3 regions of the Streptomyces sp. NPDC001599 genome follow, and region 3 is predicted to be linked to each of the others. Evidence: riboswitches for the same ligand, from Rfam matches in the RefSeq annotation. Region 3 holds a riboswitch; each other region holds the start of a gene.
What was found. Region 3 has a riboswitch for thiamine pyrophosphate ahead of thiO (glycine oxidase ThiO). Riboswitches for the same ligand answer to the same signal wherever they lie in the genome.
Positions count from the first base shown of each region.

Region 1: another riboswitch for thiamine pyrophosphate. It lies ahead of thiC (phosphomethylpyrimidine synthase ThiC); the one in region 3 lies ahead of thiO (glycine oxidase ThiO).
Region 2: another riboswitch for thiamine pyrophosphate. It lies ahead of ACFYZ3_RS31625 (thiamine ABC transporter substrate binding subunit); the one in region 3 lies ahead of thiO (glycine oxidase ThiO).

Region 1 is NZ_JBIAVA010000022.1:972-3,229, forward strand. It holds partial or broken gene thiC (phosphomethylpyrimidine synthase ThiC) at 1-803, opposite strand, end outside; TPP riboswitch at 796-985, opposite strand; gene ACFYZ3_RS34955 (YibE/F family protein) at 1,057-2,258, shown strand, end outside.
Region 2 is NZ_JBIAVA010000016.1:126,288-128,545, forward strand. It holds gene ACFYZ3_RS31620 (ABC transporter permease) at 1-409, opposite strand, end outside; gene ACFYZ3_RS31625 (thiamine ABC transporter substrate binding subunit) at 385-1,476, opposite strand; TPP riboswitch at 1,556-1,661, opposite strand; gene rlmN (23S rRNA (adenine(2503)-C(2))-methyltransferase RlmN) at 1,721-2,258, opposite strand, start outside.
Region 3 is NZ_JBIAVA010000001.1:648,559-650,816, reverse strand. It holds gene ACFYZ3_RS02955 (NAD(P)/FAD-dependent oxidoreductase) at 1-892, opposite strand, end outside; TPP riboswitch at 977-1,088, shown strand; gene thiO (glycine oxidase ThiO) at 1,086-2,258, shown strand, end outside.

The DNA of each region.
Region 1 (2,258 bases), on a different contig from region 3:
TAGAGCGGCACGGTTCCGATGGGAACGGGGGAGTTGCGCAGGACCCATTCGCGGGTGGTGTGGATGTTGCGGCCGGTGGAGAGGTCCATGACCGTGTCGGCACCCCATCGGGTCGCCCAGGTCATCTTGTCCACCTCCTCCTCGATGGAGGATGTCACCGCCGAGTTGCCGATGTTGGCGTTGACCTTCACCAGGAACCGCTTGCCGATGATCATCGGCTCGATCTCTGGGTGGTTGACGTTGGCGGGCAGCACGGCGCGGCCGGCGGCGATCTCCTCGCGGACCACCTCCGGGGAGACGTTCTCCCGGACGGCCACGTACTCCATCTCGGGAGTGATCTCGCCCCGTCGCGCGTAGGCGAGCTGCGTCACCGCGTTGCCGTCCCGGCCCCGGCGCGGCTGGCGCGGGCGGCCGGGGAAGACGGCGTCGAGGTTGCGCAGGCCGCCGCGCGGCGAGGTGTGCTTGATTCCGTCGTCCTCGGGCTGGACGGGGCGGCCCGCGTACTCCTCGGTGTCACCGCGGGCGATGATCCAGTTCTCCCGCAGCGGGGCGAGGCCCCTGCGGACATCGGTGTCGACGAGTGGATCGGTGTACGGGCCCGAGGTGTCGTACAGCGTGACCGACTGCCCGTTGGTGAGGTGCACCTGACGGACCGACACCCGCAGATCGGGGCGCGAGCCCTCGACGTACGCCTTGTGCCAGCCGATGGACTTCCCGGCCTCCGTGTTCTCCGCGGGGGCCGCGGTGTCCGCCTTGGCGGTGTTCTGCGTGGAGGCAGGCGTGCGTGCGTCCTTGATGGTCATGAGACCTACTCCCTACGCCGGCATTACCCGGTAACAGGTTCGGCGGTCGACGCAGCGGCTTCCGTCTGTCGACGCTTCGTGGGATACGTCACTCGACTTCGGTGACGTTTCCCGTGAAACATCGCTGGGACGGAGGTCAGCGCCCTCTCAGCCCGGTGCTCCGAGCTCCCGCGTGTACAAAGGTGCCTCCACGCTAGCGCCCATTCGGGCGCGGTGAACAGAGGGCCCCCCTCGTTCTTGCGATGATCGGGCGGTGACCACACCGCAGCCCCCCTCCTTCCCACCGCGCCGGCCCCGCCGCGGACCGAACGCCGAAGAGGGCGACGGCCGGGCAGCCGGCCACGTCCCCGGTGTCGCTGCCGAGGCGAACGCCGGCAGACAGGAGACGGTTTACGGGCAGGACGAGGACCACGGACACGCCGCCGGCGGCGGGCACGGTGCGGGGGACGGGCACGGTGCGGGGGGCGGGCACGGGCACTCGCACGGGCACTCGCACGGGCACGGGCACGGGCACGGGCACGGACCGGCGGCTCCCGTCTCCCGGCATCTGCGGAAGGTCATCGCCGCGATCCTGATCCCCTTCACCGCGGCCGTCCTGGTCGGGCTCGCGGTGCTGTGGCCGGGCGGCGCACCGCCGCACGAGCGCACCGGCGTCGGCTTCGACCGGCAGACACAGCAGGCCACCGTCACCAAGGTGGTCGAACTGAGCTGCCAGTCCGTCAACGCGTCGGGCGGTGTCCCGACCGGCGACACGTCCACCGCCGAGGGTTCCTCCGCGGTGCAGCAGGCGAAGGGCGACTGCAAGCGGGCGACCATCCGCGTCGACACCGGCGACGACAAGGGCCGCACGTTCGACGAGATCGTGCAGCCGGACCAGTCACGGCAGCTGCACGAGGGCCAGAAGGTGGTGGTCGCCTACGAGCCCTCCGCGCCGAAGGACCTGCAGTACTCGGTGACCGACATCAACCGCAGGCTCCCCCTGGCCCTGCTCGCCGGCATCTTCGCCCTCGCCGTCGTGGTCGTCGGACGGCTGCGCGGACTCATGGCGCTGGTCTCGCTGGCCATCAGCTTCCTGCTGCTGAACTTCTTCATCCTGCCCGCCATCCTCCAGGGCTCGAACCCCCTGGTCGTGGCGGTGATCGGGTCCAGCGCCATCATGCTGATCGCGTTGTACCTGTGCCACGGGCTGTCGGCCCGAACGTCCGTGGCGGTGCTCGGCACACTGATCTCGCTGCTGCTGATCGGCGTGCTCGGGTCGCTCTTCATCGGCTGGGCCGCGCTCACCGGCAACACGGACGACAACACCGGCCTCATCCACGGCCTGTACCCGTCCATCGACATGAGCGGTCTGCTGCTCGCCGGGGTCATCATCGGCTCGCTCGGTGTCCTCGACGACGTGACGGTCACCCAGACGTCGGCGGTGTGGGAACTGCACGAGGCCAACCCGACGATGGG
Region 2 (2,258 bases), on a different contig from region 3:
GCGCCAGGAACGCCGTACCGGCTACGACCGTCGGCAGCACGAACGGCACGGTCACCACGGCCCGCAGGACCTGCTTGCCGGGGAAGTCGAAGCGGGCGAAGACGTACGCGCCGGGCAGCGCGACGAGCAGCGTGAGCCCGGTGGACGCCAGCGCCTGCCAGGTGGTGAACCACAGCACGTGCCGCACGTCGGACTGGGCGAGCACGTCCCCGATCCGCCCGAGCTGCCAGACCCCGTCGACCTCCAGGCCGCGCGCGACGATGGCGGCGACGGGGTAGGCGAAGAACACCGCGAAGAACGCGACGGGCAGGGCCATGAGGCCGAGCCGAGCCGCGCTCCCGCGCGCGGTCCGCGCCGGCCTCACCGCCTGCTTGCCCTCCCGGCTCACTTCAGTACGAGCGAGGTCCACGACTTGACCCACTGGTCGCGGTTGTCGGCGATCTTCGCCGGGTCGAGGGTCTGCGGGTCCTTCGCCTGCGGCCCGAACTTCGAGAACACCTCGGGGACCCGCGCGCCCTCCCGCACCGGGTAGACGAACATGTTCAGCGGCATGTCCTCCTGGAAGGACTTGCTGAGCAGGAAGTCGAGGAGCGCCTTGCCGCCCTCGGGGTTCTTCGCGTTGCTGAGCAGACCCGCGTACTCGACCTGCCGGAAGCAGGTGCCGTCGGCGACACCCGTGGGGGCGGTGGCCGGCTGCGGGTCGGCGTAGACGACCTCGACGGGCGGGGAGGAGGCATACGACACGACGAGCGGACGGTCGCCCTTGGCCTTCTTGCCGCCGGCCGAGCCGGAGAACTCCTCGTTGTACGCCTGCTCCCAGCTGTCGACGACCTTGACGCCGTTCGCCTTGAGCTTCTTCCAGTAGCCCTCCCAGCCCTCGTCGCCGTACTTGGCGGCGGTGCCGAGCAGGAAGCCGAGGCCGGGCGAGGAGCTGCCCGCGTTCTCGGTGACGAGCAGGTCCTTGTACTCGGGCTTGACCAGGTCGTCGAGGGTCCTGGGCGGGGTCAGCTTGTGCCGGCTGAAGTACGCCTTGTCGTAGTTGACGCAGATGTCGCCGGTGTCGACGGGCGTGACCCGGTGCTCGTCCTGGTCGGCCCGGTACTCGGACCGGACGAGGTCGGACCCCTTGGCCTCGTACGGCTGGAACAGGCCGTTGTCGAGGGCGCGAGAGAGCAGGGTGTTGTCGACGCCGAAGAAGACGTCGCCCTGCGGGTTGTCCTTGGTGAGGATGGCCTTGTTCACGGCCTGCCCGGCGTCGCCGTCCTCCAGGACCTTGACCTTGTAGCCGGACTCCTTCTCGAAGGCGGCGATGACGTCCTTGGACGCGGCCCACGAGTCGTGACTGACCAGGGTCACGGTCTTGGAGCCGCCGGAGCCGCTGCCGCCGGAGCCGTCGGACGAGGACCCGCAGGCGGCCAGCGTGCCGACCATGCCGAGTCCGACGGCCAGGACACTGACCTTCTTGGTGATGCTCACTGAATTCCTCCTGGGTGACCAGGAGAAGACGCGGCCCCGCCCGGAACCCCTGGCGAGGGTCCCGGGCAGGGCGCAACAGCTCGAGTGGTGACCGATCTCCCTACCCAGAATGACCTGGGCCAGGTTCGGAGGGTCTGCGGCCGGTGCCGCACTCTCAGCGCTGTGGCGCTCCCCTGTCGGAATATGAAGATGTGATGACGCTGACGATGTACTGGATGTACTACTGGTACTGCCGCCGGTCAGGTTACCGCTCGCTCGCGGCGAGCTGACCACACGCCCCGTCGATCTCCTGCCCACGGGTGTCCCGGATCGTCACCGGCACACCGTGCGCCGCGATCGCCTCCACGAACGCCTTCTCGTCCTCGGGCCGGGACGCGGTCCACTTGGAGCCGGGCGTCGGGTTGAGCGGGATCAGATTGACGTGCACGGGCCTGCCCTTGAGCAGCCGCCCGAGACGGTCACCGCGCCAGGCCTGGTCGTTGATGTCCCGGATCAACGCGTACTCGATGGACAGCCGACGCCCGGACTTCGCCGCGTACTCGAACCCGGCGTCCAGCACCTCGCGCACCTTCCACCGCGTGTTGACGGGGACGAGGGTGTCGCGCAGCTCGTCGTCGGGGGCGTGCAGGGAGATGGCGAGGCGGCACTTGAAGCCCTCGCCGGTGAAGCGGTGGATCGCGGGGACGAGACCGACCGTGGAGACGGTGATCCCGCGCTGGGAGAGCCCCAGTCCGTCGGGCTCGGGGTCGGTGAGCCGGCGGATGGCGCCGACGACCCGGTTG
Region 3 (2,258 bases):
AGCGGGCGGAGGGGAAGGAGGCGCAGTCGCCGACCGCGTGGACGTCCGGCGCGGAGGTGCGCAGGTGGTCGTCGGCCAGGACCTCGCCGTGCGCACCGAGGGCGATGCCGGAGCCGGCGAGCCAGCCGGTGGCCGGGCGGGCGCCGATGCCGACGACGACCGCGTCGGCGGGCAGCCGGGTGCCGTCGTCGAGGACGACCCGGCCGGGCTCACCGGGGCCGCCGGGCTCGACGCGCTCCACGCGCGCGTGGGTGCGCAGTTCGGCTCCGGCGTCGGCGTACCAGGCGGTCATCGGCGCGGCGACCTCGGCGGGCAGCGCGTCGGCCAGCGGCCGGTCGGCGGCCTCCACCACGGTCACCGCGCAGCCCGCCTCGCGCGCGGCGGTGGCGAACTCGGCGCCGATCCAGCCGGCGCCGACGACCACGACGTCGTGCTGCCGGGCGAGCACCGGCCGCAGTCGTTCCGCGTCGTCCAGGGTGCGCAGCAGGTGCACGCCGGGCACGCCCTCGGCGCCGGGGAGGCGGACCGGTTCGGCACCGGTCGCCAGGACCAGGACGTCGTACGGCACGGGCCCCTCGGAGGTGTCCAGGACGTGCTCGCCGGTGCGCACGCCCAGCGCCTCGCAGCCCAGCCGCAGGGTGATGCCGAGTGCCTCGAAGTCGACGTCGAAGGCGGAGCCCTCGGCGGTGCCGAGCAGGACGGCCTTGGACAGCGGGGGGCGGTCGTACGGTTGGTGCGGCTCCGCGCCGATCAGGGTCACCGGGCCGGTGAAACCCTGTTCCCGCAGGGCGACCGCGGTCTGCACGCCCGCCATCCCGGCGCCCACCACGACCACCCGGCGCTCCGCGTCCGCCGCCGGTCCCTGTCCCCGTTCCCGCGTCTGCTCGCTCACCCGATCACCATAGACACCCGGCGATTCGCCGGTCGGTGAGGCTCCCTTACCCGTGCGACGCGCTGCGGGCTAGGGTGGCCGACGTAAAGCACTCGCGGGAGCCCGGACGCACCGGGCTGAGAGGGAGGCTGGCGGCCTCCGACCGTACGAACCTGATCCGGGTCATGCCGGCGAAGGGAGGGGCTGGACGCCCATGTCGTCTCCGTTGTCGTCTCCATCGCACACGCCTGCGCACACACCTCGTACGTCCCGTACGCCCGACGTGCTCGTCGTCGGCGGCGGGATCATCGGGCTCGTCACCGCCTGGCGGGCCGCGCGGCGCGGGCTCGTCACCGCCCTCGTGGACCCCGAGCCGGGCGGCGGGGCGGCCCAGGTGGCGGCCGGGATGCTCGCCGCCGTCACGGAGCTGCACTACGGCGAGGAGACGCTGCTCGCGCTGAACCTCGCCTCGGCCCGCCGCTACCCGCAGTTCGCGGCCGAGCTGACCGAGCTGACCGGCCACGACCTCGGTTACCGGCGCTGCGGCACGCTCGCCGTCGCGCTGGACGCCGACGACCGCGCCCACCTGCGCGAACTGCACGCGCTCCAGCAGCGCTCCGGCCTGGAGTCCGAGTGGCTGTCGGGGCGCGAGTGCCGGCGCCTGGAGCCGATGCTCGCGCCGGGCGTGCGCGGGGGGCTCCGGGTGGACGGCGACCACCAGATCGACCCCCGCCGCCTCGCCCGCGCGCTGGTGGCCGCCTGTGAACACGCGGGCGTGGTCTTCCACCGGGTGTGGGCCGAGCGGCTCACCGTCGGGCGCGGGGACCGGGCCGCGGGCGTCGTCACCGCCGACGGCACCGCCCTGGAGGCCGGGCAGGTGGTGCTGGCCGGGGGCAGCCTGAGCGGGCGGCTGGGGGGCGTGCCGGAGGCAGTAATTCCGCCGGTGCGGCCCGTGAAGGGACAGGTGCTGCGGCTGGCCATGCCGCGGACGGGGGCACGGGCGCCGCTGCTGAACCGGACCGTGCGCGCCGTGGTGCGCGGCAACCATGTCTACCTGGTGCCCCGGGAGAACGGCGAGCTGGTCGTCGGCGCCACCAGCGAGGAGCTGGGCTGGGACACGACGGTCACCGCGGGCGGCGTCTACGAACTGCTGCGCGACGCGCACGAGCTGGTCCCCGGCATCACGGAGCTGCCCCTGACGGAGACCCGCGCGGGTCTGCGCCCCGGCTCCCCGGACAACGCCCCGCTGCTCGGCCCGACCGCCCTGGACGGCCTGCTGCTGGCCACCGGTCACCACCGCAACGGCGTCCTGCTCACCCCCGTCACCGGCGACGTCATGGCGGACGCCCTGACCGGCGGGGAGCTGTCGGAGGAGGCCCGTCCCTTC